Regions from separate parts of the Facklamia sp. P12955 genome, predicted to be linked through region 2. Evidence: riboswitches for the same ligand, from Rfam matches in the RefSeq annotation. Region 2 holds a riboswitch; each other region holds the start of a gene.
What was found. A riboswitch is a leader RNA that binds a small molecule or an ion and turns the genes downstream of it on or off. The one in region 2 is predicted to bind tetrahydrofolate.

Region 1: it holds a riboswitch for tetrahydrofolate, as region 2 does, so the genes downstream of both, aroB (3-dehydroquinate synthase) here and folP (dihydropteroate synthase) in region 2, are expected to answer to the same signal.
Region 3: it holds a riboswitch for tetrahydrofolate, as region 2 does, so the genes downstream of both, ACQV2G_RS06610 (folate family ECF transporter S component) here and folP (dihydropteroate synthase) in region 2, are expected to answer to the same signal.

Annotation. Positions count from the first base shown of each region.
Region 1 covers NZ_JBNUPF010000013.1:9,766-20,014, forward strand. Annotated here, with positions in the region: gene aroC (chorismate synthase) at 1-854, opposite strand, end outside; gene ACQV2G_RS04925 (3-phosphoshikimate 1-carboxyvinyltransferase) at 844-2,115, opposite strand; gene aroB (3-dehydroquinate synthase) at 2,116-3,156, opposite strand; THF riboswitch at 3,224-3,317, opposite strand; gene pabB (aminodeoxychorismate synthase component I) at 3,492-5,510, shown strand; gene ACQV2G_RS04940 (heavy metal translocating P-type ATPase) at 5,592-7,736, opposite strand; gene ACQV2G_RS04945 (ArsR/SmtB family transcription factor) at 7,726-8,094, opposite strand; gene ACQV2G_RS04950 (ABC transporter permease) at 8,437-9,216, opposite strand; gene ACQV2G_RS04955 (ABC transporter permease) at 9,222-10,007, opposite strand; gene ACQV2G_RS04960 (ABC transporter ATP-binding protein) at 10,004-10,249, opposite strand, start outside.
Region 2 covers NZ_JBNUPF010000019.1:14,783-25,031, reverse strand. Annotated here, with positions in the region: gene ACQV2G_RS06515 (diaminopimelate dehydrogenase) at 1-339, shown strand, start outside; gene rpsT (30S ribosomal protein S20) at 503-763, opposite strand; gene uvrB (excinuclease ABC subunit UvrB) at 950-2,947, shown strand; THF riboswitch at 3,009-3,101, shown strand; gene folP (dihydropteroate synthase) at 3,177-4,169, shown strand; gene folB (dihydroneopterin aldolase) at 4,178-4,528, shown strand; partial or broken gene folE (GTP cyclohydrolase I FolE) at 4,532-5,603, shown strand; gene ACQV2G_RS06485 (bifunctional folylpolyglutamate synthase/dihydrofolate synthase) at 5,600-6,874, shown strand; gene ACQV2G_RS06480 (NUDIX hydrolase) at 6,861-7,394, shown strand; gene rpsO (30S ribosomal protein S15) at 7,526-7,795, shown strand; gene pnp (polyribonucleotide nucleotidyltransferase) at 7,957-10,062, shown strand.
Region 3 covers NZ_JBNUPF010000020.1:3,357-13,605, forward strand. Annotated here, with positions in the region: gene ACQV2G_RS06600 (transglycosylase domain-containing protein) at 1-1,496, opposite strand, end outside; gene ACQV2G_RS06605 (rhodanese-related sulfurtransferase) at 1,523-2,494, opposite strand; gene ACQV2G_RS06610 (folate family ECF transporter S component) at 2,774-3,331, opposite strand; THF riboswitch at 3,381-3,478, opposite strand; gene ACQV2G_RS06615 (diacylglycerol/lipid kinase family protein) at 3,575-4,498, shown strand; gene ACQV2G_RS06620 (DUF2187 family protein) at 4,570-5,004, shown strand; gene ACQV2G_RS06625 (hypothetical protein) at 5,069-6,034, opposite strand; gene ACQV2G_RS06630 (ribonuclease HI family protein) at 6,075-6,515, shown strand; gene ACQV2G_RS06635 (THUMP domain-containing class I SAM-dependent RNA methyltransferase) at 6,491-7,618, opposite strand; RNA gene rnpB (RNase P RNA component class B) at 7,718-8,095, opposite strand; gene gpsB (cell division regulator GpsB) at 8,107-8,442, opposite strand; gene ACQV2G_RS06650 (50S ribosomal protein L11 methyltransferase) at 8,695-9,648, shown strand; gene ACQV2G_RS06655 (RsmE family RNA methyltransferase) at 9,652-10,249, shown strand, end outside.

The sequences.
Region 1 (10,249 bases), on a different contig from region 2:
TGATGGTTGGTCAGCGTTTTAACCATCAAGTTATTATCCAAATAATAAGGATCGTTGTGCTGGCTGCCGCGTAAGTTTGCTCCAGCAAAGCCCGTTCCGAATTCTACGCCGCGAGTGGCGGGAATGCCAAACATGGCATGGGCTAATTTAGCTTCACACGAATCATAGAGGGGTTGACCGATACCAACTGGTAAGCCGTCAACGATTACTTCGATTTGCCCTCCTACAGAGTCTTTATCTTCTTTAGCGGCTAGGATAGCTTCCTTCATGGCTTGGCCTTGCAGGGCATCAATTACGGCAAATTCTTTATTAACTAATTCACTTAAGGCTTTAAAATCAGGTTGCGCAAAATCAACTAACCGGTCTTTTATACCAGCGATTGAATGAATGTGGCTATAAATTTGGATGTCGCTTGTTTCTAATAAATAGCGGGCAATACTACCAGCCATTACAATTGGAGCAGTCATGCGCCCTGAAAAGTGTCCGCCCCCACGAATGTCATGGTGTCCCTCATATTTAATGAAAGCAGGATAATCAGCATGTGAGGGGCGAGGGAGATAGTGATGTTGGGCATAATCCTTGGACTGCATGTCTTGATTCCTAATTTCTAAGCAAAGGGGCGCCCCACAGGTTTTACCGTCTACAATACCTGCTTTGACTTCAAATAAATCAGTCTCGTTACGGCTAGTTGACCAAACCTTTTTACCAGGACGACGACGTTCGAGAGCTGTTTGAATGGCTGCATAAGGGAAATCTAAACCGGCAGGAAGGCCATCAATGACTACCCCAATCGCTTTAGCATGGGATTGTCCGTAAACAGTGAGACGAAAATTTTGACCGAGACTAAAGGACATGATAGATACCTCCTAATTTTTGAAAATCATCGAAGAAGTGGGGATAAGATTTAGAAACACAGTCCGCCCCTTTAATAATCACAGGTTCTTGGGCAAAACTACCCGCAATGGCAGCTGTCATTGCAATACGGTGGTCTTGAAAAGTATCCACAATTCCGCCATGAAAGCCTTGCCCTCCTTGCAAGATGAACCCATCAGCTTCAGCTTGTATGTAGACACCTAAAGCTTGCATAAGAGCTACGGTAGATTCTATTCGGTCACTTTCTTTTAAGCGGAGGCGTTGGCCGTTAACGATGCGAGTAATCCCAGCTTTTCTAGCGGCTGCTAGGGTAAGGATAGGAATAGCATCGGGCAATTGACGGGCATCGATTTCCACTATTTGATTACTTGCAGTTGAAGTCTTACTGGGATGATAGTCAGTGGATTGTCTTGCCGACTCGGGGATGGGATAGCCCAATTTATCCAAATAGGACAAAGCCTGACGGTCTGCTTGGAGACTGTCAAAAGTAAGATTTAAGACCTGGACGCCTGCTACTAAGAAGAAAAGGGCGTTGGACCAATCGCCTTCTACTTGGTAGGGCGCTGCTTGTATAGGTCCATCGAGTAAGTGATAGGCTTGAGTTTGATGAGAAAAATCAATCCTTTTACTAAATTCTTTTAAGCTAGCTAAGGTCATGTCGACATAGGCAGCGGATTCCAAAGGCGAAGTTAATTTTATCTGACTTGCTTTATTTAAATGAGCGAGAGCCAAAGCTAATCCTGAAATAAATTGAGAAGAAACATTACCTGGAAGTTGGTAATTTCCTGCTTCTAACTTGCCTGAAAGCCAGATACTAGGGCCTTCTTCTTGCCAATAAATACCTAATTGGTCAAACAAGTCCCAATAAGGTTGGTTGGTTCGATTGATCAAACTCCCTTGGCGAAGGATTTCGACCTGTTGGTTCTTTTCTAACCGACTAGCTAAGATAGGAATTAGAAAGCGTAAGCTTGTTCCTGACTCGCCCACATTGAAGTGGCGCTTCATAGAATGAGCATCTGGCAGGATATGGTATGCTTTTTGATCTGAATCATGGTGAACCAGGCAACCTAGTCCTTCAATACAAGTCAATGTTGCTTCTAAATCTTTTGAAAGACGGTCTAAATAGATGGTAGAGGGACCATTGGCTAAGCTGGCTGCAAAGAGTGCTCGATGAGCGTCTGATTTAGAAGGAATTGCAGAAATACTGCCTTTTAAAGAGTGAGGCATAATTTGAATATCCATCTACAATCGACTCCCTGCTTCAATCCATTGGCCTAATTCATGAATAGGAATGGCTTGTCGGACACAATTTCCTATTTCAACAGGAATAATTAAGTGAATCGTTTGGTCTTGTTTTTTCTTGTCGTGATTAATGGCGTTCAGTAAATCATGGTTATCACAGTAATAAGTCTGGAATAGTCCTTGTTTTTGGTATAAATCTTCAAGAAGAGGAACGAATGATTGGCGGGCCCAACCCAATTTAAAACTAGCACGAGCCATCCATAATAGGCCGATTGCGACTGCTTCACCATGGTTCACTTGGTGGTTGCTAATACTTTCAATGGCATGGGCGAAAGTATGACCTAAATTAAGGAATTGTCTTTTACCTTGATCGTGAAAATCATTAGCAACATAGGCGTGTTTTATTTCTAAAGACCGTTTAATTAGATTCAAGTAGTTGAGTTGACTTTTATCTCGTCTGATGTCCTCCAATAAAGCGGGGTCAGTAAGGATCGCATATTTTATAATTTCTGCTAACCCATTGTTAATTTGTCTGATATCTAAGGTGTCTAAATAGGCAATATCGATATGAACCCAAGCGGGATGATAGAAAGTACCCACTTGATTTTTATAGGCACCAAAATTAATGCCATTTTTACCCCCAATGGCAGAGTCAACCATAGCTAAAAGAGTCGTCGGAACTTGTATAAAGTTGATTCCTCTTAAATATGTGGCGGCTAAAAAGCCCCCTAAGTCACCAATGACGCCACCACCAAAGGCGATTAGGCAATCAGACCGAGTAAGTTTTTCTTCTACCATACGATTCATCACTTCTTGATAACAAGCTAATGACTTTGACGCTTCACCGGCAGGAACAATATGGTAAGAAAAGGATGCTAACTGACCAAGTTGATCAATTTGTTCTTGGTAAAGGGTCGCCACATTTTGATCCGTTAGTAGAAACTTTTTTCCGCTCATTTGGCTTAAGCGTTTTTTTAATTGACTAAAATGATGGTGTTCTAGATAGATTGGATAAGGAAAAACATTCAATTGGATGTCCAAAATGTACCCTCCTAAACAAAAATAGGAGCTCTGAAAAATTCAGAGCTCCGCTAAAGATGGATAATAAAACAGCGGAAGATAAAAGGCATCGCATGATTGTTCATTTCGTTTTACAGCAACTTCCCATCTGTAAATACTTTACGCACCTTTTATACTCTGTTCAAAGTTCTCCTTCATTATAGGTGAATGATAGCACTTGTCAATCATTGACAAGGATTAAATGCTATTCTTTTTAAATTACTTTTCAGGTATTTTTACTAACTACAAATTGTGATAAAATAGGACAATAACCAGTTGCATAGATATCGTTGAAAAAAATGTTAGGAGAAACCATTATGAAGTTTGTTATCATTGATAATTATGATTCCTATACTTATAATCTGTTTCAATTAATAGCCAAAGTGACGCAAGAAGTTCCGTTGGTTATTAAGAATGATCAAATGTCATATGAAGAATTCAAATTGTTAGATTTTGATGCGGTGGTTATTTCACCAGGTCCTGGAAGTCCTGAAAATCCTGAAGATTTTGGTCTTTGCCGTGAAGTAATCGAAAAAGAAGAACGTCCCATATTGGGCATCTGTTTGGGTCAGCAAGGAATTTATTATCTGAATGGAGGAGAAATTATATTGGCTCCTCAGCCTGTTCATGGGCGGCTGAGTGAAATCAGACATAATAATCAAGGACTTTTTAAAGGACTACCGCAAGATTTTAAAGTGACCCGTTACCATTCTTTAGTCTGTAAAGAAGAGAAATTGGAGAACATTCAAGTGGATGCGAGAACGCACGATGGCTTAATTATGGGGATTTCTCATCGTAGCAAACCTCAATACGCCGTTCAGTTTCATCCAGAGTCAATTGCTTCACAAGAAGGTGAACGTCTAATTGAGAATTTTGTAGACTTGATCCACACCTTCCAAATACAGACAAATCCTTTGCGTGTTACAAAAGTTCCTTATCAAGGCAATGCACAAGCGTTGTTTAATCAGCTTTATCAAATTAATAAACAAACGCAATGGTTAGACTCTAGTCAAGTGACAAAAGCTTTGTCTCGTTTTTCTATAATTGGACAAGCGGGTCCTCGCCATGGCCATCGTCTGACCTATGATATTACGGATAATGTGGTTATCAAGACAGATATAAAGGGAAGAGAAGAAAGAATTCATCAAGATATATTCACTTATTTAGAAAAACATCAACCTCAATGGCCAATCCATCAAGATTTACCATGTGATTTCCAATTAGGTTATATTGGTTATTTTGGTTATGAGCTCAAAAGTTTAATGGAAGGGCCTAATCAGCATCAGTCATTGTATCCTGATGTTATATTAGATTATATTGATCGAGCGGCTGTTATCGATCATCACGAAAACCAACTTTATTTACTATCCTATAAAGATGACAAAGACTGGATCAAAGATTTAGATTTTTCACAGGCTTATATTTCAGTAGGTGAAAAAGAAGAGCTTATCATGGAGGCCTTCGATCAACCAACTATTGCTTGGGCTATGGCTCGCAGTGACTATTTGAAAGCTATCCACCAATGTCAAGACTACATTCGAAAAGGAGAGTCCTATGAAATATGTTTGACCAACCGCTTGGATATCAAAGACCAGCTAGATGCCTATATATATTACCAAACCTTACGCCAAGCCAGTCCAGCCCCTTACGCAGCCTTTTTAACTTTTGATCATTTTGCTGTTGCGTGTTCTTCTATGGAAAAATTCTTAACTTTGAATCGTGATGGTAGAGTTCAAACCAAGCCCATCAAAGGAACGGCTAAAAGGGGTCAAAACCCAGCAGAAGATCAAGCGATTATTCATGCTTTAGCAACCGAGGAAAAGACCATGGCTGAAAACTTGATGATCGTAGACCTATTGCGAAATGATTTAGGTAAGGTCTGTCAGATTGGAACAGTAACGGTTCCCAAGTTGATGGCTGTTGAGAGTTATTCAACCCTTCATCAATTAGTGACTACCGTTCAAGGCTTTCTTGCAAAAAATGTTTCAGCTATTGATCTGTTTAAAGCTTGCTTCCCTGGTGGTTCAATGACTGGAGCGCCGAAGTATCGTACCCTCGAATTAATTGATCAATTAGAAGGACGTCCACGAGGTATCTACTCAGGGGCTATTGGCTATATTGCTAATAATGGTTGTATGGATTTAAATATTGTTATACGTACGGCGGTTATTGAAGAAGAAAAGACTAGTCTCGGTCTAGGGGGAGCAATTATTGCCCTTTCAGATCCAGAAGAAGAGTACCAAGAAACTTTAGTCAAAGCCCAAGGAGCTCTTAATGCCTTAAAAGCCTATTACCATCTACCTTCAACTTACGAATTTAAAATTGAAGGGGCCTAAAAGGATTCATTAAAGATAAATGAGTTTGTTAAACGAAGAAAACCAGCAAGCATACCATTATTATGCTTGCTGGTTTTTTTATTATTTAACTTTCCCAAGTGTTCGCAAACTATTAAGAACTGCAAGGATGGTCACACCAACATCGGCGACAATAGCCATCCACATGGATGAGAAGCCTAAAGCGGCGAGGCTTAGGAAGAGTACCTTAATTCCAAGTGCAAAGGCTATATTTTCTTGAGCAATGCGTAAAGTTTTTTGAGCAATTTTAATAGCTTGAGGGAGTTTAGCTAAAGAATCATTCATAATGACAATGTCTGCTGATTCAATAGCTGCGTCAGATCCCATTCCTCCCATGGCAATTCCAATATCTGCACGGGCAAGAGCCGGGGCATCATTGATGCCATCACCGATAAAGGCTACATTAGAGGATTTTTTATTAGACGTTGATTGCTTAACGTTAGCTAAAATTTTCTCCAGTTCGATCATCTTTTCTTGTGGAAGCAAGTCACCTTTTGCTTGATCAATCCCAACAAGTTGAGCGATTTCGTCGACGGTTGCTTGATTGTCACCAGAAAGTAAGATGGCAGAGGAAATACCCAATTGATGTAATTCTGTCAGCGCGGACTGAGAATCTGGTTTGATCTGGTCTTTAATGAGGACATAGCCTTGATATGCTTGATTAATACTGAGATAAACGACAGTGGCAGCAGTCTTTAATTCTGGCACTTCGATCTTGAATTGATCCATCAAGTCCTTGTTTCCAGCAAGTAAACTTTTACCGTCCACAATTCCTTTAAGACCTTTACCGGTGATTGTTTCTACTTCTTGCACACGATGAGGATCTAAGGGCTGATTATAGGCTTCTTGAATGGAGAGTGCAATAGGATGGTGGGATTGGCTCTCCAAGTGAGCCAGTGCTTCTAAAAACTCATTTTTGCTTAAATATAAGGCCTCTACTTTGTCAATCGCAAAGTTACCTTGAGTGATTGTTCCGGTTTTATCTAAAACTAAGGTCTTAATCTTTGTTAGGGTTTCGAGGAAATTTCCGCCTTTAACCATGATACCTTCACGTGCTGCTGCACCAATTCCACCATAAAAACTCATAGGAACAGAGACAACTAAGGCACAAGGACAAGAGATAACTAAAAATTGTAACGCACGGTAAAAGCTTGTTGACCAAGAAATGTCACTAAAAAAGATAGGAGGCAAAGTAGCCAAAAGAACTGCTAAGGCAACTACAACCGGTGTATAAACGCGTGCGAACCGAGTAATAAATTTCTCAGTAGCTGCCTTTTTGGAAGAAGCATTTTCAACTAAGTCGATAATTTGGCTGACCGTTGAATTTTGGAAGGTCTTAGTGACTTTAACTTTCAGTTGAGAACTTAAGTTGATCGAACCTGAGTAGAGGGTGTCGCCTTCTTTTAAACTCTGAGGAAGAGATTCTCCAGTAATAGCTGAGTGGTCTACTTGAGATTGACCTTGGATAATTTGTCCATCTAGAGGGACCTTGTCTCCGACAGCTACGATAAACTCTTGACCTTCAACTAACTCGCGGGGGTCAATTTTGGTTAATGTACCATCAGTTTGTTGAATACGGGCAAAGTCAGGACGAATTGCCATCAAGGATTGAATTGATTGGCGAGATTGGTTAACGGCACGGTCTTGAAACCATTCTCCGATAGAATAGAACAGCATAACGGCAACTGCTTCAGGGTACTCACCAATCACAAAGGCACCTAAGGTAGCAATCGTCATTAAGAAATTTTCTTCTAACCAGTCCTTATTTTTAATTTTATTCCAAGTAGTTTTAAGTACATTCTGACCTATGAACAGATAGGTCAGACCAAAATAACCCACTAGAAGCCATTCAGAAGAAATATAATTTGTTAAAAAGAATCCTAAGATAAATAAAGGAATGGTAATTAAAATACGCCAGCCTTCGCTATCAAGTAAGCCTTGACTGTCCTTATTTTTATCAAGGTTTAGATTTGATTTTTCTTCTAGCTCAAAGAGCGGAACCAATTTTATCCCTTGTTCGACTTCTTGTACATTTTGTTCCAAGCTTTGAATGAGATTAGACTCCATCACTTGGTCCGTGTCGATTGTTAATTGTCCTTGTGCGAAATTAACGGTCGCTTCAACTTGATCCGAATTGTTTAAGCGAGTTTCAATTTTTTGAGCACAGTTAGCACAAGACAAACCCTGCATTTTAAATTTATAAGTCATTATTATCATTTCCTCCTTCTGCTGCATGTTCCAATGCATTGTGATATAAAATACGCACATGGTCATCAGCAATTGAATAATAAACAATACGTCCTTCTTTGCGCTTTTTAACTAAATTTAATTTAAATAGATAAGCGAGTTGATGAGAAGTGGCAGATTTGGACATGCCTATTAGATGGCCTAAATCGCAAACACACAATTCTGTCTTAAGCAAATACCATAAAATTTTTGCTCGAGAGGGTTCTGCTAATGCTTTAAAGAGTTTGATTAGAATTTTAAAATGTTCTGGATTGAGAGGCACTTCTTGAGCTTTCTTAATCGCTTCAGGATGAATTGCATTCTCTTGACAGCTATCCATGGCATGACCTACTTTCTGTTTATAAATAGTAAAAATTATCATTTATAGTTGAACAGCCGTTCAACCTTTACAACTTAAATATACCACGCACTATTATTTTTGTCAAATGAATACTAATGGTTGATAAACGGCTTGCTAAACTATAATAAACTGACCTCTAAATGAATAGAAATCAGGTAGAAAGAGTAAACGATTAAAAAATAATAAGTAAAATAGTATATAGATTGAGGGCCTTTGAGTAGACGTTAGTGAGTTTAATTGACTGTTTTAAAAGGAAATTTAATAAAGTAGAGGTTAGTTTATGAATCTTATTTATCATTTCATTGAAATAAGATTCTTTGACTAAGAGCCGGTTGACTGATAATGATACAAGCCAAATCGCCAAACACCATAAACAGGTATAGCAAAAACTAGACTCAAAAAAGGAAATAGAGCTAATCGCCAATCATTACTCTTACCTACTAAATATAAAAAGGGATAATACTGGACCAAAGCCAGAGGGAGAATAAAGGTTAGAAACTTTAATATCTTCTTTCCATAAATAGAGAAGGGATATTGACCAAATTCACGTCCGCCATCTGTAAAAATATTCATAATCTCTAATCCTTGAATGGTAAAAAAAGAAAGGCTTGCTGAAAGAAAATATAATAAGGAAAATAACAAGCTGGCTGTTAAGATCATTATGAATAAAGTAGCAATCTTATTCCACGACCATACCATCTTGCCTCTTTCAATGACGAAAACTAGTAGTAAGGCTGCTTGGATTAAGCGTCCTATACGTGAAAACTCAAATTTTGATCCAATAACTTGGAGTAAGGGGCTTTGGGGGCGAGTGAGGACACGATCAAATTCACCATTAGCAATCATCTGAGGAAAAGAATCGAATCCCCTGGCTAGCATTTCAGCTAAGGCGGCCGCAAAAGTGAAAATTCCAGCACATAAAAGCACTTCATCTTTTGAAAACCCTTGTACGCTGTGAAATCTTTCTAACATAAAATAAATGCCTAGTACAGAGACAAAGGTTGCTAAGAATTGCCCCATAATTAATAACAACATAGAAACAGGGTATTGCCATTGAGCCTGCCAATTGAGTTTAAAATAAAGACCTAAAATTTTAAACACTGCATTTAACCTCCTTGAATAACGAATTTAGATAGAGCATGTTGCATCAGCCACCAACCGGCCACCAACAGAAGAATCAGCCAAAAAGCTTGAGGAATGATAATATTCCAAGAGCTAATGTCTAGAGAATAGACTCTAAGAGGAATGTTTTGCATATAGGCGAAGGGTGTCCAATGGATAAAGGTTTGTAAAGGCTGGGGTAAAAAGGGTAATGGAATGATTGCTCCGGTTAGAAATTCCCCGATCGTAGCAACAATCACTCGAATTCCCACGTCCGTTAAGAAATAAAAGACACTAATATAGACTAACATTAAGAAGGCAATGATTAATAAAGTAGACAGAATCATCGTCACTATAAAAAGTAGGAGGTGGTTTGGCGGCAAAAGCTTATAAGGTTCTGGCAGAAAGCTTGCTACAATTATCATTGGCAAACACCGTAATAAAGTGCGAGCAATTCGCATGGCAAGGTTAGATATAAACCAATGGGGATAGAGACCGAGAGGACGCGTCAATTGATAGGCAACATTGCCTGAAATGATTTCTTCGAAGATAGTACGGTCATAAATCCATAAAGCAAACAAATTAAGACCGGCTTGTTGGATCCATATATAAGCGCAGACTTGTTCAAAAGTCATAGGTTGACTTTGTGCGTTGGTTTGATAAAAAGATTCGAACATTTTGATGAGAAGTAGGCCCCAAGCAAATTGGGTAAGAATACCTGCTAAAGCAGCCGTTCGATATTGAATGGCTGATTGAAATTGAATGCGAAATATTGCGCTATAAGTTTTCATAATTGATACTCCCGATAAAGCTGGATTACTAGGTGATCAAGGTTAGTAGCATGAGGGCTTATAGATTGTAAATCAAGATTTTGATTTAATAAAGCAATAAATTCATTTTTGGATAGAAGATCCGAATCAAAAGATAATAAAGCTTCTGATTCAGTCGCTTGATAAATTTGAATACCCGGGTGATGAGGTAGTCTTCCTTTATTAAATTCAATGTTCCAAATCTGTTTTTGTTGATTTTTGTT
Region 2 (10,249 bases):
AGGATTCATGATCAAGTACAGGCCTTACCTAATTATCTTTCTCAAGTTGAAAGGAATATAAATTTTGTTTCGAGTGATCAGATGACCAAGCTTTCAAAGGAAGCCAAAGCGGGTCGGCTGATTCGGACCCTTTCAGACAATCAAGAGCTTACTACTTATGATTTGAGCTTAAGTTTTAATCACCCTCGATTTAATCAAGCCCATTTACTGCTGGCCTATGCCAGAGCGGTTTACCGTTTAGCTAGTGAAGGAAAATCAGGAGCCTTAACACAATTAGATGTTCCAGTGTCTTATTTAAGCAAGCACAGTCGACAAGAACTACTTAATCAGTATCTATAAAATGAAGTTCAACATAAAAAGCATCCTTCTTAAAACCTTTCGATTAGGGTCTGTAACAAGATTTATCGGCTTGTTGTTAGGCCCCTAATCAAACAAGGATTAACGAGGATGCTTGGTCTGATTAATCAGTAAAACAAAAAAGCTCCCAATGGAAGCTCAATTATTATTTAGCAGATGCAATTAATTTAGCTAAACGAGATTTATCACGTGCTGCTTTGTTGTGATGAATTAAGCCTTTAGTTGCGGCAGAGTCAATAGCTTTAACTGCGGCTTGGTATAATGCTTGAACATCACCTTCGCCCGTTTCAACTGCTACGCGAACTTTTTTCATTGCAGTTCTTAAAGCAGAAACTTGAGTGCGTTTACGGCTAGAAACTTTTTCAGTTTGACGTGTACGTTTTTTTGCTGATGCTGTATTGGCCATGAATGGTCACCTCTTTTCAATAAATCTAGTCTAAGTCTGAAAACTTAGTCAACAAGAAATATTATACAGAAGACAATGTCAACTTGCAATAAAAATAAGTCAGATTATTTAATAAGCATTGAACTTGTGAGACAAGCAAAAGTTGTGTAATTTATTAAGAGCAAAAGCATAAATGGAGGCGAGTTTTTGAAGAGTAATAAATTTAGGGTGGTATCACCTTATGAACCAGCTGGTGACCAACCCCAGGCAATTAAAGAGTTAGCGGCTGGTTTAAGAGCAGGAAAAAAAGAGCAGATTTTACTTGGGGCTACTGGTACGGGTAAAACATATACAGTGGCTAAGGTAATTGAAGAAGTCAATAAACCAACATTGGTCCTAGCTCATAATAAAACACTAGCCGGTCAATTATATTCCGAATTATTAGAATTTTTCCCTGATAATGCGGTCGAATATTTTGTCTCCTACTATGATTATTATCAGCCAGAAGCCTATGTGCCATCTTCTGATACCTATATCGAAAAGGAATCCAGTGTCAATGACGAAATTGATAAGTTGCGTCATTCAGCTTCTTCTTCTTTATTAGAAAGAGACGATGTGATAGTAGTCGCCTCAGTGTCGTGTATTTATGGTTTGGTTGATCCGGACATGTATCGTGAGCATGTACTTTCTTTACGTCAAGGTCAAGAAATTGCCCGTGACCAAGTGATGGCTCGTTTAGTCGACATGCAATTTGTTCGCAATGATATTGATTTTCAACGTGGAACCTTTAGAGCCCGTGGCGATGTCCTAGAAATCTTTTTAGCTTCAAGAGATAAAGAAGTCATTCGGATTGAGTTTTTCGGTGATGAAATCGACCGTATCCGTGAAGTAGATGTTTTAACAGGTGAAATCAAAAAGGATGTCGAACACTATCCCATTTATCCGGCTACCCACTTCGTAGCTAATCAAAAACAAACGCAAAGAGCAGTTGAAAGTATTCGTCAAGAATTAGAGGAAAGATTAGAAGTCTTACGCTCTGAGAATAAACTATTAGAAGCTCAGCGACTAGAGCAAAGAACTAACTATGATATTGAAATGTTATTGGAAATGGGCTATTGTTCAGGCATTGAAAACTATTCGCGCCATCTGGATGGGCGTGCACCAGGAGAGCCACCTTATACGCTATTAGATTTCTTTCCTGATGATTTTCTAATCGTTGCTGACGAATCCCACATTACCATGCCGCAGATTCGTGGGATGTATAATGGTGACCGGGCGCGTAAGGATCAGTTGGTTGAATACGGCTTTCGTCTACCTTCAGCTGTGGATAATCGTCCACTTAAACTCAATGAGTTTGAAGACCATATTAATCAGATTATTTATATCTCAGCCACACCAGGCCCTTATGAATTAGAACATACCAACCATGAATATGTCGAACAAATTATTCGTCCAACAGGTCTTTTGGATCCTGTTATAGAGGTTCGACCGATTAAGGGACAAATTGATGATTTAGTTTCCGAAATTAGTTTAAGAGTGGAAAGAAATGAACGTGTCTTTGTAACGACTTTAACCAAAAAAATGTCTGAAGACTTAACCGATTATCTAAGGGAATTGGATATTAAGGTCAAATATCTGCATTCAGATATTGTGACTTTGGAGCGAACGGAAATCATCCGTGATCTCAGATTAGGTGTTTTTGATGTCTTAATCGGGATTAACTTATTAAGAGAGGGACTAGATGTCCCTGAGGTATCACTGGTGACGATTTTAGATGCGGACAAGGAAGGCTTTTTAAGGTCAGAACGTGCCTTGGTACAAACAATTGGTCGAGCCGCTCGAAACCAAAACGGTCGCGTAATTATGTATGCAGACCGCATCACTAATTCTATGCAAAAAGCGATTGATGAGACAGAAAGACGACGCCAAATTCAAACAGCTTATAATAAAGAGCATGGCATCACACCGACGACTATCAAAAAAGATATTCGCGACTTAATTCGTATCACTCACGATGTGGAAGCAGAAGATCGTCAAGAAAATGTCTTACTAGATTTCAAACAACTATCTCGGATGCAAAGAGAGGAAGAGCTGGAGCGTTTAACCATGTTGATGAAAGCTTATGCTAAAGAAATGAATTTTGAAAAAGCAGCCGAGACGCGTGATTTAATGATGGAGTTGAAAGCGCATTTCAAGATAAAATAAGTAATAAAAATCTAACATTGTAATTTTTAATGTATTCCCTTACAATATAAGGGAATTCAAAAACAGAGTAGGTTATTTACGTAAAGTGCTTCTAGATGGGATGTCGCTAGAAGACGAAGTGATTCTCACGCGATAGATAATCGCCTCCGCTGTTTTCATCTTGTGGAGGGCACTCTTTTGAAGAGTGCTCTTTTTTTGAGTCAAACTATCTAAGTGGGGAGAGTAAAACATGCAAGTAAATCCAAAAAAACAGCCAGTCTTTCGCTTTAACCATCGTGAGATTAAGCATGGCGACCCGACCATTCTCTGTGGAATCGTCAATGTGACCCCAGATTCTTTTTCAGATGGAGGAAAATGGTTTGGTCTAGAAGTGGCTTGTAAGCGAGCGATGGAACTGATTAAGCAAGGTTGTCAAATGATTGATATCGGAGGAGAATCTACCCGTCCGGGGTCGACTTATGTGGCCGTAGAAGAAGAAATCCAACGTGTCGTCCCAGTTATCAAGGCCCTAAGAGCGCAAACTGATGTAATAATCTCAGTTGATACTTGGAAAGCTGAGGTTGCTCAAGCAGCGCTTGCAGCCGGAGCCGATATTATCAACGATATTACTGGACTTTTAGGTGACCCGCGCATGGCCTCAGTGATTGCACCAACTCAAGCTGGTGTCATTGTGATGGCTAATCCAGTAATTGTCCGTCCAGACCATCCTTCCGCCAAGGTCTTTCCGCAGTTTGGAGCAGAAGGCGTCTTTAGCAAAGCAGAATTGGACGCTTTTGCCAAAATGGACGCTGTTGAATTGATGGATAAGTATTTTGATAAGTCTTTAAAGTATGCGACTGAAGCGGGTATCAAAAAAGACCGCATCGCACTTGACCCAGGTATCGGCTTTGGTTTAACTAAACGTGAGAACTACCAATTAATCCATCAAGCCAATCGGATTCACCAAAAAGGCTTTACCTGCTTCTTAGGGGTTTCTCGTAAACGCTTTATTCAAAACACCCTGCAAGAAGCTGGCTTTAATGTAGATGTTGAAACCGAAGAAGGATTCAGACAAAGAGACGAAGGCTCTGCTGCCTTATCCGCTATCGCTGCTTTTATGGGTATCGAAATGCTTAGGGTTCATGTGGGAAGCTCTCACCGGATTGCTTCGTTAATTGGTAACCACTTGCGCTTATCTGATGGCTTAGAGGATACAAATTTTGCTGCTTATCCACTTAAATAGGAGGAGTTATGTTTAAGATAAAATTAAATAACATGCGTTTTTATTCGCATATTGGCTATTTTCCTGAAGAGAAGAAATTAGGTCAAAATATCGCTGTTGATCTGACGGTGACCATGAAGGCCAGTCTCACGCGAGATGATTTAAATGAAACAGTCTCTTATGCGCATTTTTATGATCTAGTTGCTGAATATATAAAAAAAACACGGGTCGACTTGATTGAAACAGTTGCTTTTGACCTTTTAGATTTAATAAAACAATCCAATCCACAACTAATTAGTCAGGTCAAAGTCAATGTTCGCAAATTACAATTACCCATCGATGGTATTTTAGATTCTGCCGAAATTGAATTGGAGGGATAGAGGATGGCAACTGTTTATCTGAGTGTCGGATCTAACTTAGGAGATCGGATGGCTAATCTGCGAAAGGGGCAAGAGCTGTTAGCGACTCATCCACAAATTGAAGTCTTAAAAGCCTCGGCCTATTATCAGACTTCTCCAGTAGGAGGAGTCGTGCAAGATGACTTCATTAATCAAGCTCTCGCCATTGAAACAGACTTAGATCCTTATGACTTATTGGACTACCTTCATGAAATAGAAGCCAAGTTACTAAGAAAGCGATTGATCGTTTGGGGACCTAGAACTTTAGATATGGATATCTTATATTTTGGCCATCTAGAAAGTGAAGACCCTCAGCTAACTTTACCGCATCCCGAAATAATGAACCGTTTGTTTGTGTTAATTCCTTTAAAAGAAATTATTGACACCAATTTTTATGCTTATTGTCAAATTAATCAAGCCATTGAACATTTAGAAAAGACACAAGACCAAAGAATAGAAAGAGTGGTAGAAAATGAAAGAAATTAATTTGAATCGTATAGAAGAATTAGTTCGTGAGCTTTTAATCGAAATCGGAGAAGACCCAGATCGTGAGGGGCTCATTGAAACACCTAAACGTGTTGCCAAGTCGCTAAAGGAAATTACAGCTTCTACTCGCTTAGAAGAATTTACGGAAGGAAAAATGTTCCCAACCGATGCCAGTCCTAATCAACAAATGGTGGCAGTCAATAATATCCCTTTTTATTCTATGTGTGAACATCATATGTTACCCTTCTTTGGGAATGTTCATGTAGGCTATCTTCCACAAGATGGACAAATTATTGGCCTGTCAAAAATACCAAGATTGGTAAACTATGCTGCAAGAAAGTTAAATGTGCAAGAAAATATTACGCGTGAAGTCGCTGAGGTTTTGATGGAGATTACCCATGCTAAGGGAGTAGCTGTGGTGGTTGATGCCCGTCATATGTGTGTGGAAATGCGCGGGGTCCAAAAAGTCAACTCCATTACCCGTACCAACTATTATTTAGGCGTCTTTAATGAAGATGTTCAGTTGCGGAATGAATTTCTGCAGTCTTTACCTAAGGTGAACGCCTTATGATTAACAGTTTGACCGATGATTTACCAACTATTCTTTATGGTGAAGGAGACCGTCTAAGTGTTTTAAAAGCCATGTTGAAACAATTGGGCCAACCGGACCAAACCGTTAAAATCATCCATATTGCGGGAACTAATGGTAAGGGGTCAACTGCTAATATGATTTCTCATTTATTACTTGCTCATGGATATCGCACAGGACTATTTACCAGTCCTCATTTATATTCAGAATGTGAAAGTATTAAAGTCAATGACCAAATGATTAGTCAGTCAGATTTTAGCTGTATCATGGCGGAAGTTCACCGAGCGGCGATTATGTTAGGCTTAGACCCACAAAAAGATTTGTCACAATTTGAGACCACCTTTTTGATTGGGATCCTGTATTATGCCCATTTAGCCTGTGATTATCTAGTTTTAGAATGTGGTGTAGGTGGGGGCCTTGATGCGACCAATGCAATTAGCCACTCTGAATATGCCATCTTTACTAAAATTGGTATGGATCATTTAAATTTACTGGGGGATTCTTTGCAAGCTATCGTAGAGACTAAAGCTGGTATTATCCGTTCAAATCAACAAGTCATTGTGGCGCCGAACCAAAAGAACGGAGTGGTTGAGCGTCTTAAACAAATAAGCTCGGAGCAAAAAAGTTCTTTCCATGATAGCTCTGACCAAAAGATTGTTTACAAGCGTCCACATTATTTTCAAGTGGAACTAAATCAAAAAAGTTTTGAACTCTACTTGCCCTTATTAGGGACTTTCCAAAATGAAAATTTAAAGACCGTCTTTAAATGGTATCAAGTATGGTTGGAAAGTGAACAACCTTCTCCTATAGAGACTGACATGACAAAAGCTTTTAAAGACTTAAGAATGGTAGGACGTTTTGAAAAAGTGCAAAGCACTCCCGACATTATCCTAGATGCTGCTCATAATTTAGATGCCATTCAAGAATTAATCTCTAGCATCCAATCATTATATGCTGGTCAAAAGTTGAGCATTTTGTGTGGTTTTCTCAAAGACAAAGATGTACCGGCTATTCTAGATGAATTATTAAAATTAACTGCTGATTTTTATGTGACCCAGCCCGATTTTCCAGATCGAGCGATGGATACCAAAGAGCTAGCAAAACTTTTTGAACAAAAAGGAAGCTCAGTGATTTCTTATCCGGATAGTCGTGCAGGATTAAAACAACTGATGGAAGACCAAGACGATCCTATTATTGTTGTGGGCTCTTTCCATCTGATAAAAAAAGTGAGGGATTTGTTTGCAACAAATTAATGCAGCAGAGCTTTTGAATAATGCGCAAGAATTGATTAAAGTCTCACCCTTCTTTAATCAGAAGAAGTTTTTAAGGCTCCAAGAAATAATGGATCAATATCCTGCAAGCAATCTCTTGGACCGCAAAAGTCCATTGCACTTATCAGCTTCAGCCTTGGTTTTTCAAGATCAGTCTTTAGTTTTTATTCATCATCCTTATTTACATAAAACTTTATTACCTGCAGGACACGTGGAAATAGGGGAGACCCCTCAAACAACAGCCTTGCGTGAGCTATACGAAGAAACGGGTTTAAAATTCACCTCCCTTACTCAGTCCGAATTAGTAGACCTTAATCTATTTGCCATCCCCGCTAACCCACAAAAAGGCGAAGGGGCTCATTATCATCTAGATTTTAGGTACTACTTCCAAGGGACCACTAAACAAAGCGCTCAATCAGAATTGGCTGTTCACTTATTAGCAGAAGATCAAGCTCCAGACGAATTTCAGCCCTATTTCCAATTAATTAAGAAACCCCCTTGATTATGAGACTGCTTTAAACTATAATTAATCATTGTTCTGTATGAAAATTCAGAACAATGCCCTCGCTCGGTTTAGCGCATCACCAACGCTTTACTTAGCTAGTGGAAATAAATTAGAAAGAGGTGAATAATATGGCATTAACACAAGAACGTAAAACTGAAATCATGAAAGAATACGCACGTCACGAAGGTGATACCGGTTCTGTTGAGGTTCAAGTTGCTGTCTTAACAGAAGACATCAACAATTTAAACGACCATATTAAAACACATAAGAAAGATTTTCACTCTTATCGTGGATTAATGAAGAAAATTGGTCACCGTCGTAACCTTCTTGCTTACCTACGTAACAAGGACGTTACTCGTTACCGTGATTTAATTAAAAGATTAGGATTACGTCGTTAATCCTGCGACTAAAGGATGGCAATTAGCCATCCTTTTTGTTATATTACTAGTAGATTTGTTCGGAGTTTCACACTATACAAAAATGAGTCGTTTAAACTTTAAACGGTTGATTTTTGTTTAGTGCTACTCCGAATGATTAAAAATTTAAAAGGAGTTATGTTATGACAACTAAACAAGTATTTGAAACAAATTGGGGAGGCCGTCCCTTAATTGTTGAAGTAGGACAAATGGCTAAACAAGCCAATGGAGCAGTTTTAGTACGTTATGGCGATACAGTCGTTTTGACTGCTGCTGTCGCTTCCAAATCCCCTTCACCGATGAATTTCTTCCCCTTAACGGTTCACTACATTGAAAAAATGTATGCGGTTGGTAAGGTGCCAGGTGGTTTCTTAAAACGTGAGGGTAGACCTTCTGATAACGCGACCCTGACTGCCCGCTTAATTGACCGTCCAATCCGCCCAATGTTTCCTGAAGGCGTGCGGAATGAAATTCAAATTACTAATACAGTCCTTTCAGTTCAACAAGATTGCTCACCAGAGATGGCAGCTATGTTTGGTTCTTCGCTAGCATTGGCTATTTCAGATATACCATTTGATGGACCGATTGCCGGAGTGGATGTGGGACGTGTCGATGGTGAATTTGTTATCAACCCTACACCCGACCAAAAAGAAGTTTCTGAGATTGATTTAACCGTAGCAGGGACTGCGACCGCGATCAACATGGTAGAATCATCTGCTAAGGAAGCATCAGAAGAGGATATGCTGGAAGCCTTATTGTTTGGACACGCTAATATTCAAGAATTAGTGGCCTTTCAAAAAGAGATTGTCCAAGCAGTTGGAAAAGAAAAATTTGAATTTGAATTAGTTCAAATCGATCAAGAAATCACTGAGCAAGTCAAGAGCTTATACAATGAAAAAATGGTTACAGCTGTTAAAACACAGGAAAAACAAGCCCGCGATGAAGCGGTTAATCAATTGAGTGAAGAAGCTGAAGTTTTCTTTAGTGAAAAGTATGCCGAAGCAGAAGATTTAGAAGAGAAACTGAAAGATGTTTCTTCGGCTATGCAGGACTTAGAAAAAGAAGTCGTTCGTCGGTTGATTACCCATGACCGTATTCGTCCAGATGGTCGTCAAATAGATGAAATTCGTCCTTTGGAATCTTTGGCTGGCATTTTACCACGTACCCATGGTTCAGGACTCTTCACCCGTGGACAAACGCAAGCTTTATCAGTAGCTACCTTGGCTCCTTTATCCGAACATCAAATTATTGATGGTCTTGGATTAGAAGAAGGCAAACGCTTCATGCATCATTATAACTTCCCTAACTTCTCAGTAGGAGAAACCGGACGAGTGGGTTCACCAGGTCGTCGTGAAATTGGTCACGGTGCGCTAGGTGAGAAAGCTTTAACCCAAGTGATTCCTTCAGAAGAAGAATTCCCATACGTTATTCGTTTAGTGGCTGAAGTATTAGAATCCAACGGTTCTTCTTCACAAGCATCCATTTGTGCCGGTACGCTGGCATTAATGGATGCCGGTGTTCCGATTAAAGCACCGGTGGCAGGAATTGCTATGGGCTTAGTGATGGACGGCGATAACTACACTGTCCTAACCGATATCCAAGGCTTAGAAGACCACTTAGGCGATATGGACTTTAAAGTGGCGGGGACTGCCGAAGGCATTACGGCCTTACAAATGGATATTAAGATAAAAGGAATTACTAAGGCCATTTTAGAAGAAGCTTTAGCCCAAGCTAAAAAAGCCCGTCTCGAAATCCTAGATAATATCACTCGTGAATTAGCTCAACCACGACCAGAATTAAGTCCTTATGCACCGAAGATTGAAATGGTTCAAATTGATCCTGAAAAAATTAAGGTGGTTATTGGTAAGGGTGGTGACACCATTAACTCCATTATTGACCAAACTGGCGTTAAGATGGATATTTCTCAAGAAGGACAAGTTAGCATTGCTTCTTCAGATTTAGCTATGATTAAAAAGGCAAAAGAGATTGTGCTTAGCTTAGTTGAAGATGTGGAAGTCAATAAAATATACGAAGGTAAAGTTATTAGAATTGAGAAGTATGGTTGCTTTGTGGAAGTCCTACCTGGTAAATCAGGTTTGCTTCACATCTCTCAAATTGATCATCGTCGCATTGAAAAGGTCGAAGATGTCTTTGATATTGGGGATACTGTAACAGTCAAAGTAACCAGTATCGATGAAAAAGGTCGGATTGATTTATCACGTAAAGTGTTAATGCAAAAGCCAGAATAATTATTAACGATAAATTTAATAAGTCTTAGCCCCCTCCTATAAATGAAGGGGGCTTATTCTAATTCATTAGTCTTTAATCAGTAGTCGTTGAGGTGGAAAGAGGCTCAAATTTTAATTTAAGGTGGTCTATGTTATAATAACTGAGATAAGCCAGAATTTGACCCCTTAACGGAGATCAAGCTGCTAA
Region 3 (10,249 bases), on a different contig from region 2:
TACAGGTAGGATTGGCGTTCGATTGGACGATTTTCAGGTTTAATAAAATCTTTACTAATATCATAATCAATCGCAGTTTCGTATTCTTCTTTAGTAATAGCCTCGTTACGATACATACTGAATAGCACAGCTTTCATTCGATTGATACCAGGATTGAAATCCTCTCTAAGTGAACTGTTATAGTTATAAGGAGTATAGCTATAAGGATCTTGAGGCAAACCAACTAAAAAGGCAGCTTGAGCTAAATTAACTTCATTTGGTTCTTTGCCGAAAATGCCTTCAGAAGCTTCACGAATTCCCGCAATATTATCTCCTTCATTATTACGGCCAAAAGGAGAAACATTGAGATAAGCGTTTAATATTTCGTCTTTGGTAAAATATTTTTCAACTCTTAAGGCCAAGAGAATTTCGTTAGCCTTTCTAAAGAAAGTAACATCATTTGTTAATAACTGCTGCTTAACTAATTGCTGAGTTAATGTTGATCCTCCAGTACCAGACCCGGTAATAAGCGTTTGAAGCACTGCTCTAAGTGTTGATTTAGGGTTAACACCGTAATGCTCATAAAAAGCTTGATCTTCAATGGAAATTAAACCTTCTTTAATATAGGGTGAAATATCTTCTAAATTAGTAACAGATCTAACGACGTCCGATCTTATATCAGCAATAAGGTCGCCAGAGTCATAATATAAACTAGATTGTTGTTCGACTTGATTAATAGCTTCAGCCATCTCTTGTTTACTTGGTGGAGTCGTATCAGATACTAATGAAGTGAAGTAGCCTAATCCAATACCTGATAAGAGAAAGCCAAAAAGAAGATCTACAACTACAAAGTAGATGAATAGACGTCTAAATACATTAAAGATAATCGAAAGGACTAAGGAAATTTTTGAAAACCGGTCAAGACCTTCCAAAGATAGTTGACTACGCACTTCTTTTTTTCTTTTTCTTCTTTTATCAAGGTAAGTCTGAAAAAGATTTTTATCCGTTGAGTGGTTGTCACTTTCACTTTCAGTTTTTTGATTTGACTTCTGTTGAGGTCTGTTTGATTCTATAGCGTCTCGACTGAACTTACTAGAATTATTACTGCTAGTATGATTATTAGTCTTATTTTCTAGCTTTAAATCAGTGTCAGTTTCAGTTTTTTTAATAACTTTCTTCTCTGAGCGATCTTTTTTAATCGATTTATTGTGTAAATTGCTTACTGACTCACCTATAGGAGTTTCTTTTTTGACTTTAAGCGATTGATAATGATTAGAAGAAAACTGTCTTCTATCCTCATTTGACTGAGGAATAGCCTTATCAAAATTATTAAAGCTCTTATTTTCAAGTTCACTAATTCTTTTCAATCTTCTTGCTCGAGCTTCTTCGCTATTAACATAGTTAGAAGATTTCTGGTTGATTAATCTTTGCCGCCTTTGATTGAGATTTGGCTTACTATCTTTTAAATGATGACCCTCCAAAGGTGGCAGATGATTCTTGCTTTCTTTATTAGTCATTTCATTATCCCCTTTATCGGCTTAAATTATGCAGAATGTGTTTTACTTAAGCTTTCTCCAATTGCATTTAATCTTTCTTCCCATTCTTCTGTGGAAAAGTTATGTTCAGCGACATAGCGGTTTCGAGGATGACGACGACAGGCCTCACTACATCCACGTAAATACTTATCTTCATTTGCTTTAGAAGTCAATATTTGTTCATTACATTCTGGGTTTGCACAATTTACGTATCTTTCACATGGTGTTCCATCAAAATAATCTTTTCCGACTACTGTAGGATTTACTTGATTAACTGGGACAGCAATACGTTCATCGAAAACATACATCTTACCTTCCCAAAGCTCACCTTTAATTTCAGGGTCTTTTCCATAAGTATCAATACCACCATGTAATTGCCCCACATCTTTAAAACCTTCTTTAAGTAACCAACCTGAGAATTTCTCGCAGCGGATACCACCTGTGCAATAGACAACAACGCGTTTGTCCATAAATTTTTCTTTGTTTTCTTTCACCCAGTCAGGAAGTTCACGGAAATTACGAATTTCAGGACGGATCGCACCCTTAAAATGACCTAAATCATACTCATAGTCATTACGAGTGTCAAGAACAACTGTATCCTTGTCAAGTAGAGCATCTTTAAATTCTTTAGGGGATAGATATTGTCCTGTAATTTCATGTGGATCAATATCATCATCTAAGTTTAAAGCTACAATTTCTTCACGCGTTCTCACAGACATCTTTTTATGCGCATAATCATCAGCAAGATCTTGTTTAAACCATAAATCTTCAAAACCTTCTAGTGAATGAACATAGTCCATATACTTTTGTGTTTGATCTAGGGTGCCTGAAACGGTTCCGTTTATTCCTTCTTCACCGACTAATACGCGCCCCTTTAAACCGATACGACGGCAAAACTCTAAGTGTTCTTTGGCAAATAACTCAGGGTCTTCAATTCTTTGATATTTGTAATATAACAATACACGATAATTTTTCTTCATAGTATACCTCCTGTAGTTGCAAGCTACATTTATTTTCATATCTTCATATTATACGTAAATATAGTAAATGTCACAAGTTTTTACAATTTTTAATCTGATTGTTAAATAAGTTTACTAGTATTTTTTGATTTTTTAAGTGAAGTTTATAATATTTAGTACAGTAAATTTTCGTTAATAAAAAGGGCAGAAGCTTAAACTTCTGCCCTTTTTATTAATTTTATAAGATAATTCATAAATAGTAAGTAGTGCGTTACCTACCTAAAAGAGCTACCATAAAGTTTAAAATTGGAATTTTTTGATTAAACGATCAATTACAGGCAATTTTAGGATAATCACTAAAATAATTGTGTTCAATGGAAGAGAAACAGCGTTTTTAGCGATACGAATTGGCATGAATGCTGCCCAAGCTTTACCTTGCATCATTTTAATCCATAGAGATCCAAATCCTAAGTTTACAATAAAGGTTACTAAAACAACTGCTATAAGAATATTTTTCCAATTACGTTCTTTACGCCACAAAAACCAACCATAAATGAAACCAGCTAAACCGGCACTAAAGGTATAACCGAAGAAGAAGCTATAGCCATTTAGAAGAGCAGTGATAATGTCATTAGCTACCGATATAACGATAGCCCACCATGGACCAATTATAGCGCTGGAAATAGCAGTACCGATAAAGCCAACTCCAATTTGGGCAATTTCACCTACTCTAAACGCTGGTATATAAGCTAACATAATACGAAACGCTAATAATAAAGCCATGGTAGTTAATTGTAGGGTGGTTAGTTTTCCTTTATTACCATATGAAATAATACGACGGGAATCAGGTTTTTGCATAAAAAATACGCTCCTTTTTTTGACAAGAGAGCGCTACAAATAATATTAATGCAGCGAATGCAAAGATAGTATCGCAAGAATAAATTCTTTTCGTTTGTTGGCCACATCCCATCCAACAACACTTGACGTTCTATCTTTTACTCTGTCTAATGATATACATCAGTGTAACTTACTTTCAAAGAAATTGGAAGGGAAAATCGTTTAGGAGGACTTGTGATATAATGTAAAAAAAGGAGGGTTAATATGAAGAGCGTTTTAATCATCGCTAATCCAGGTTCAGGTAAGGGTAAGGCCAAAGCATATGCTGAGCAGTTAGCTGATTTACTAATTAATACATACGATGCTCAAGTCAAACACCGAACAACTGAAAAACCTCAAGATGCCTATGATTGGGCAAAAACTACCCCTGCAGATGAATACGACACTATTATTTGTTTGGGCGGTGACGGCACTATTAAGGAAGTGGTATCCGGTTTAATGGAGAATTCACAACCACCTCATTTTGCTTTTTTACCTTTGGGGACTGTAAATGATTTAGCAAGATCTTTAGGAATCTCTCTAAACCCAGTAAAAGCCATTAATCAATTTAAATCTTTAGAGTTAAAAAAATTGGATATCGGGCAAGTTAACGAGCAGTATTTTGCGAATGTTCTTGCGCTAGGAGCTATTCCTTCAGCAGTATTTGAAACTGAATCTAAAGTAAAAAATAAGATTGGGGTATTAGCTTATTTATTTGATGGCTTTAAAGCGATGTTTGAAGAGGAAGATTTTGATTTAGACATTAGTGTCGATGGAAAGGAATCTCATCACCTTAAAACCAATCTTATATTATTAACACTCACTACTAGTGTGGGAGGAATGGAAAATCTTCTTTCACAAGACCAGCTATTTGATGGATTGGGTCATCTTTATGCTTTTAAGGGTTCATTGGCTATATCAAGCATAGCTACTTTTATTGAAGAGAAAGGCTTGCCTCGACACGAATTAGATAATGAGTCCATCTTGTCGTTAAAGGGTAAAACATTCGATATTAAACTCGCTTCCTTGAATGAAGAACGTGAACTAAAAGCGAACATTGATGGCGATAAAGGCCCAAGTTTACCATTAGAAATTAAGATTCATAGTCAAGCACTTTCTGTATGGGTTCCAAAGGTAGAGAAAGAGTAACCTTTAGAATAAAAAAGAAAAATGTGGTATAATAACAATTACAGAGGGCAATTTAAGAAAAGAGGGATAACGTGTCGAAAAAAATTTCAGATGGGCAACGAAGTCTAATTGAAAAGGAGTTAAGACGCGGGACAAGCAAGTCACGTATCGCTTCGCTATTAGATGTAGATTATGAAACGGGTCTTGAAATGATTGAATCAGTAAAGTTAGCAATTCGACCAGAAATAGGGGATAAGATTACTTTCAAATTTAGAGAAAGTAGCATGACAGGAATAATTACAAAATTGCTTTCTAATAGTGCAGTTGTAGATATTTATTGGCAAGAATCAGATATGATGATGCAAGATATTATTGAAGAGAAGACCATAGTCAATTTCAAAGATATTATTGATTTTATATCCTTACCACCACAAGAAGAGGATAAGCATGTCATTCTAGATCCACAACCTACCGTGCACCATAAAAACACCAAGGAAAATGATACACAGTCAGAAGAAGAGAAGTAAAATTAGAGCGAGTCTACTATAGACTTGCTCTAATTTATTTAGAAAGTTTTCTTTAAATTTCTATCTATAGACTTAGTTGTTTGATTTCATCGATAGCCTGTTGGAGAATTTCATCCATTCGCTCATTTTGATCGGATTCTTCACTTTTTTCTATATGGTAATAACTTAAAAAGCTATTAAACCATGCAACAGGGTCTGAGATTTTTTCTTTGATAAATGGATAGTATACCATCACCAATAAATTTATTTCTTCTAGTAGACCATCATAAATATGAGGATTATTATTGACCGTATAATCTTCAAGAAGAGCTTTTATTTGTAAATAGGTCGAATCTTCTTTATAAGGGACTAGAGATAGGCTATCGATGATTTTAATTTCTTCAAACCATGTCAGTTTCAGATGGGCCTGGTAATTTCGAACTATATAATGATGCAATATATCACTTTTAACGAATTGACTTATCTCTTTGTCAGCCAATAATGCAGTCAAGATTGGATGTTTAAGGGAGTAATCTAAACTATAGAAGTTTTTGATTTCTTTTAAAAGTTCATATAAGGTTAGTTCTTTCAATTGTTTCAACTTTGAATCTAACCTCTTCGTATTTATAAGGAGTTGAAGTTCTTTAGAAAGAGCTTCTTTTTCTTTAATTTTTTCAATTTGTTTAACAATCAAAGAGATATCCCATTTTTTTTGATCAAAATATTCTTTGATTTCATATAACTGAATCAATAGTTTTTGATGAGAAAAAAGATAAGGTAAAGAATGAACATAAAGCATCGCTAATTCATAGTCAAGGTCTTGTATGGAGTGGTCTGAAAGAAAATTTTGCCATAACTTTTTGACAGCTTGACTTTTATTTTGAATAATATGAATAGAAATTAGTTCTTTAAACACTTTAAGGGAAGGTTCTATCTGATAGCTTTCTTTCAAAAAGTTAGATGCACTTGCATAATCATTTTGTTCAAGCGCATTCATGGCTTTGCGATAGAAATATTCGCTCTTATTTGGCATATGAATAAGATCTGTCAATTGAGGAGACTCCTTTCAAAATAGAGAGGGTGAAAAACCTATGTGGATACAAATTGATGCCGCTTTTGATCCTAAAACTAAAGAAGCGGGCCTAGCTTTTTTGGTATTCAATGGTGAAAAAGTTGCTACTTTTAAATTTTATATTAATGAATGTCTGGATAATCACCAAGCTGAGTTTTTTGCTTTAAGATTAGCTATGCAATGGATCAAGCAAGAAAAATTAAAAACAGATCAACTCATTCAAATTAAAACCGATTCTAAGATTGTTTTCCAATCGATTGAAAAACGTTTTGCCAAAAAAGACTATTTTAGCAAGCTTTTAAAAGTTATTCTCTTTGAAATGGACCATTATCCTTTACTTTTTCTAAAATGGATTCCTGAAAAAGAAAATCGAGCAGCTGATCAAGCAGCAAAACAAGCCTTACGTAAACAAGGGAAAGTAAAGACTTTAGACCCTTATTTATTTGTAGACCAAAATTGATAATAATTTACTTTTAAGGCACCGTTATATAACTTGCGTTTTTTGCTAGCTTTTTCACCATAAAATTTCTCAAATGAGTCATCACTTGAGAGAATATACTTCGACCAAGTGGTCATCAAACGGTAAATAGTACCCATGTCCTGGTATAGTTGGTGTACCTTATCTTCATCTAGCAAGCGGTCCCCATAAGGAGGGTTGGAGATTAAAATGCCATATTCTTCATTCGGACGGTAATCTTTTAACTGCATTTGTTTAAAAGTAATATCTTCTCCCACACCGGCATTTGCTGCATTTTGCTTGGCGATTTCAATCATTCTTCCATCTATATCGCTTCCAAAGATATTGAGTTTTATTTCATGGTTAATTTTTTGACGTGCTTTTGTTTTTTCCTTTGACCATACTTCTGGATTAAAGAACTCCCATTTTTCTGCTGCAAATGACCGATTTAATCCTGGAGCAATATTGCGTCCCATTAAGGCAGCTTCAATTAAAATTGTTCCAGACCCGCAAGTTGGATCATAAAGAGGACGGTCAGGGAACCAAGTAGTCAATTTGACTAAAGCTGCTGCCATATTTTCTTTTAGAGGCGCGCCACCTTTTTCAGTTCGATAACCTCGTTTAAATAGACTGCTTCCACTTGTGTCTAAAGTAATCATCGCCACATCTTTTAGTATCGATATTTCAATAGGGTAGTAATCACCTGTTTCGCTCAAAGGCATTTTACGAGCATAGTGATCCATTAGCCGTTTGGCAATGGCTTTTTTGACAATTCTTTGACAGTTAGGGACAGAATAAAGTTTTGATTTCACCGATTTACCTGAAACAGGAAATTCTCCATCCATGGGCAAGAGGTCTTCCCAGGCAATCGCATAGGTTTGGTCAAACAATTCTTCAAAAGAGGTTGCTTTAAATTCGCCAACCACTACTTTAATTCGATCAGCTGTTCTCAACCATAGGTTTGTTTTAGCAATATCTTCTGCAGTTCCTTTAAAGCGCACGCGACCATTCTCTGTTTGTGTTTCATAGCCTAAATCCTTGAGTTCTTGATTAGCTATTCCCTCGATACCTGCAGCTGCTGTAGCAATTAAGTGATATGTTTTCATGGATAATCCTTCCTTTTAAAAAAACACGATTCAACAAGCTTTTAGGCTCAGAATCGTGTTGTTGACTATATGCATCTATAAATACCTATATTAGTAAATTTCGATAAGCCATGTTCTGTCAATATTTATTCCATAGGCAAGAATAAATAAAGGGTAATCATCTATCTACAAGATAACTTGTCTCTCTTTCAGTTAAGCAATGCTTACGCATTTTCCCATACAGAGAGTGCCCCTACCAAATTTGGGTTGCTCGCTCGAGGGGTTTACCGCGTTTCAGCTTTTTGTTTCCAAAAAGATCGTCTCTGTGGCACTTTATGAATTACTTATTCTTAGCTAAGCCTTAGAATATTCACTCGCCGTTCACCTTAAGGCTACCTTAGCTTATTGTTTAGCTAAGCACGAACACTACAAGCGTTTCAGCTTGTGCGAGCATGGACTTTCCTCAGCCAAATGAATTGACCGCGATTACCTGAAATTTACTATGATCATTAATTTTGACTATACTCTGTGTTTGAAATTTTGGCTCCGAAAACATGTTTTTCTAAGTTAGATAAACGTTTAAGGATATCAAAGTTGGTTACGCCAGAACCTGGAGTTGTTGAAACGTTTTTCTTAGCTAATGATAACTGCTTAGTTAATTCATCTATTTTAGCAATGAGTCGCTCATTTTCATTCTTTAAGAACACTACATCTTTTTGATAAGAATCATAGTCACGAATAATACTATCGAGATACTCATCGACTTCAGCAGCATTATAGCCACGCATGGAACGAGAAAATTCTTTTTGTAAGATATCTTTTGCTGTTAAGTTTTTTTCTGCCATGAAGTTCACCTCGTTTATTAGCTTTTATATTAAATAGAATATCAACTACTATTTTATCCTTTTCTTTTGAAAATTTCAAAAAAAGTTACAAATATTCTAAAGTCTATTATTTATTATTACATGCCCTTATTAAAATAGCTAGACTTAATCTTGAAAAAATAACTTCTTTTGATTGAAAAAAGATAAACAGTCCTCCATAATGTGAATAAGCTCAGCTTTAAATTTTTTAGATGCATTGACTGGGGGGGTTTAATGACTCATTGGACAAAAGTGACTATCTATCTTGAAACTAAGAAGCCTGATGAAGTGGAATATGTTTCTCATCTCTTATTTGAGTGGGGGGCGAAAGGGACGCAGCTTATAAATGTCGATGGATATATGGAAAATAAAGAAAATTTATTTGGAGAAATTCCTTTAGCTCCATCCCTTAAAGAACAAGATAAACGGGGGCTTGTCTTAGGTTTTTTTGAACAAGATATAGAAAAAGACTTGTTCGATAGTTATTTAGAAGATAACCTTTATTTCGATTTTAGTTGGGAAAAAGAGCCGATTGAAATGGAAAATTGGCAAAAAAATTGGATGAAAAACTACCGAATTCAAGAAATTTCACGATTTATAAAAGTTGTTCCGGTATGGGATGCTTATTCTCCAAAATATAAGGATGAGAAAGTTATTTATTTAGACCCAGGAGTTGCCTTTGGAACAGGTGATCACCCGACAACCCGACTCGGCGCGCAAGCTTTAGAAATGGTTATGCGAGGTGACGAGAAAGTTTATGATGTTGGAACGGGATCTGGTATCCTTGCATTGATAGCTTTTGCTCTCAGCGCACAAAAAGTGGTGGGATACGATCTTGATCCTCAAGCAATCGCAGCTGCTAAACAAAATCTTACTTATCAAAAATGGCAAAATATGGGCTATTCTGATGATTTTCAACCACCTATATCATTTCATGTCAATGATTTATTAAGAGGTGTTGAAGAAAAAGTAAATATCATCATGGCAAACATCCTACCTCATATATTACTCAAGCTCTATCAGGATGCCTATCAGCTTTTAGAAAAGGGTGGCTATCTCATTCTTGGAGGCATACTGACTGAGAAGGCAGAACAAGTAATCGATTCTTTATCAACAGATCAGTGGGAAATAATCCAAATTAATTATTATAAAGGATGGGCTGGTATCACGGCTCAGAAGAAAGAGTGAGTTATGCATCAATATTTTATCGATGATTCGAATCAAATAGTAGAAATTGGCAAGAAAGTTGTTTTGAATCCATCAGACAGTCATCATTTGGTCAATGTTTTAAGGGCTAAGCAAGGGAAGGAGTTAATAGTTGTATACGATCAAAAGAAGTATCTAGCTTCTTATCTCAAAAAAAAGAATGATTATGCTCTATTAGAAATCATGTCACCCTTAAGTGAGACTCTCAGTCAAACGGAGTTACCGGTCGAGGTAGTTGTAGCTTGTGGTTTATCCAAAAATGACAAAATGGATTCAATTGTTCAAAAAGCTACAGAATGCGGCATGAGCAGCTTTCAACCATTAGCTTTAAAACGTGATGTAGTCAAATGGGACCAGAAAAAAGCTGGTAAAAAAGTTGAAAGACTACAAAAAATTGCTGATAGTGCTGCAGAACAGTCAAAACGTTTAAAAAAGGTTGAAGTTAAGCAGCTTTTAAATTTAAAAGACTTTGTTAATCAGTATCGTACTCATGACATTAAACTAGTGGCATTCGAAGAAAGTGCTAAAGAAGGTCAACACCATCTGTTAGCCAAAATATTAAAAAATATCGAAAAGAATAAAA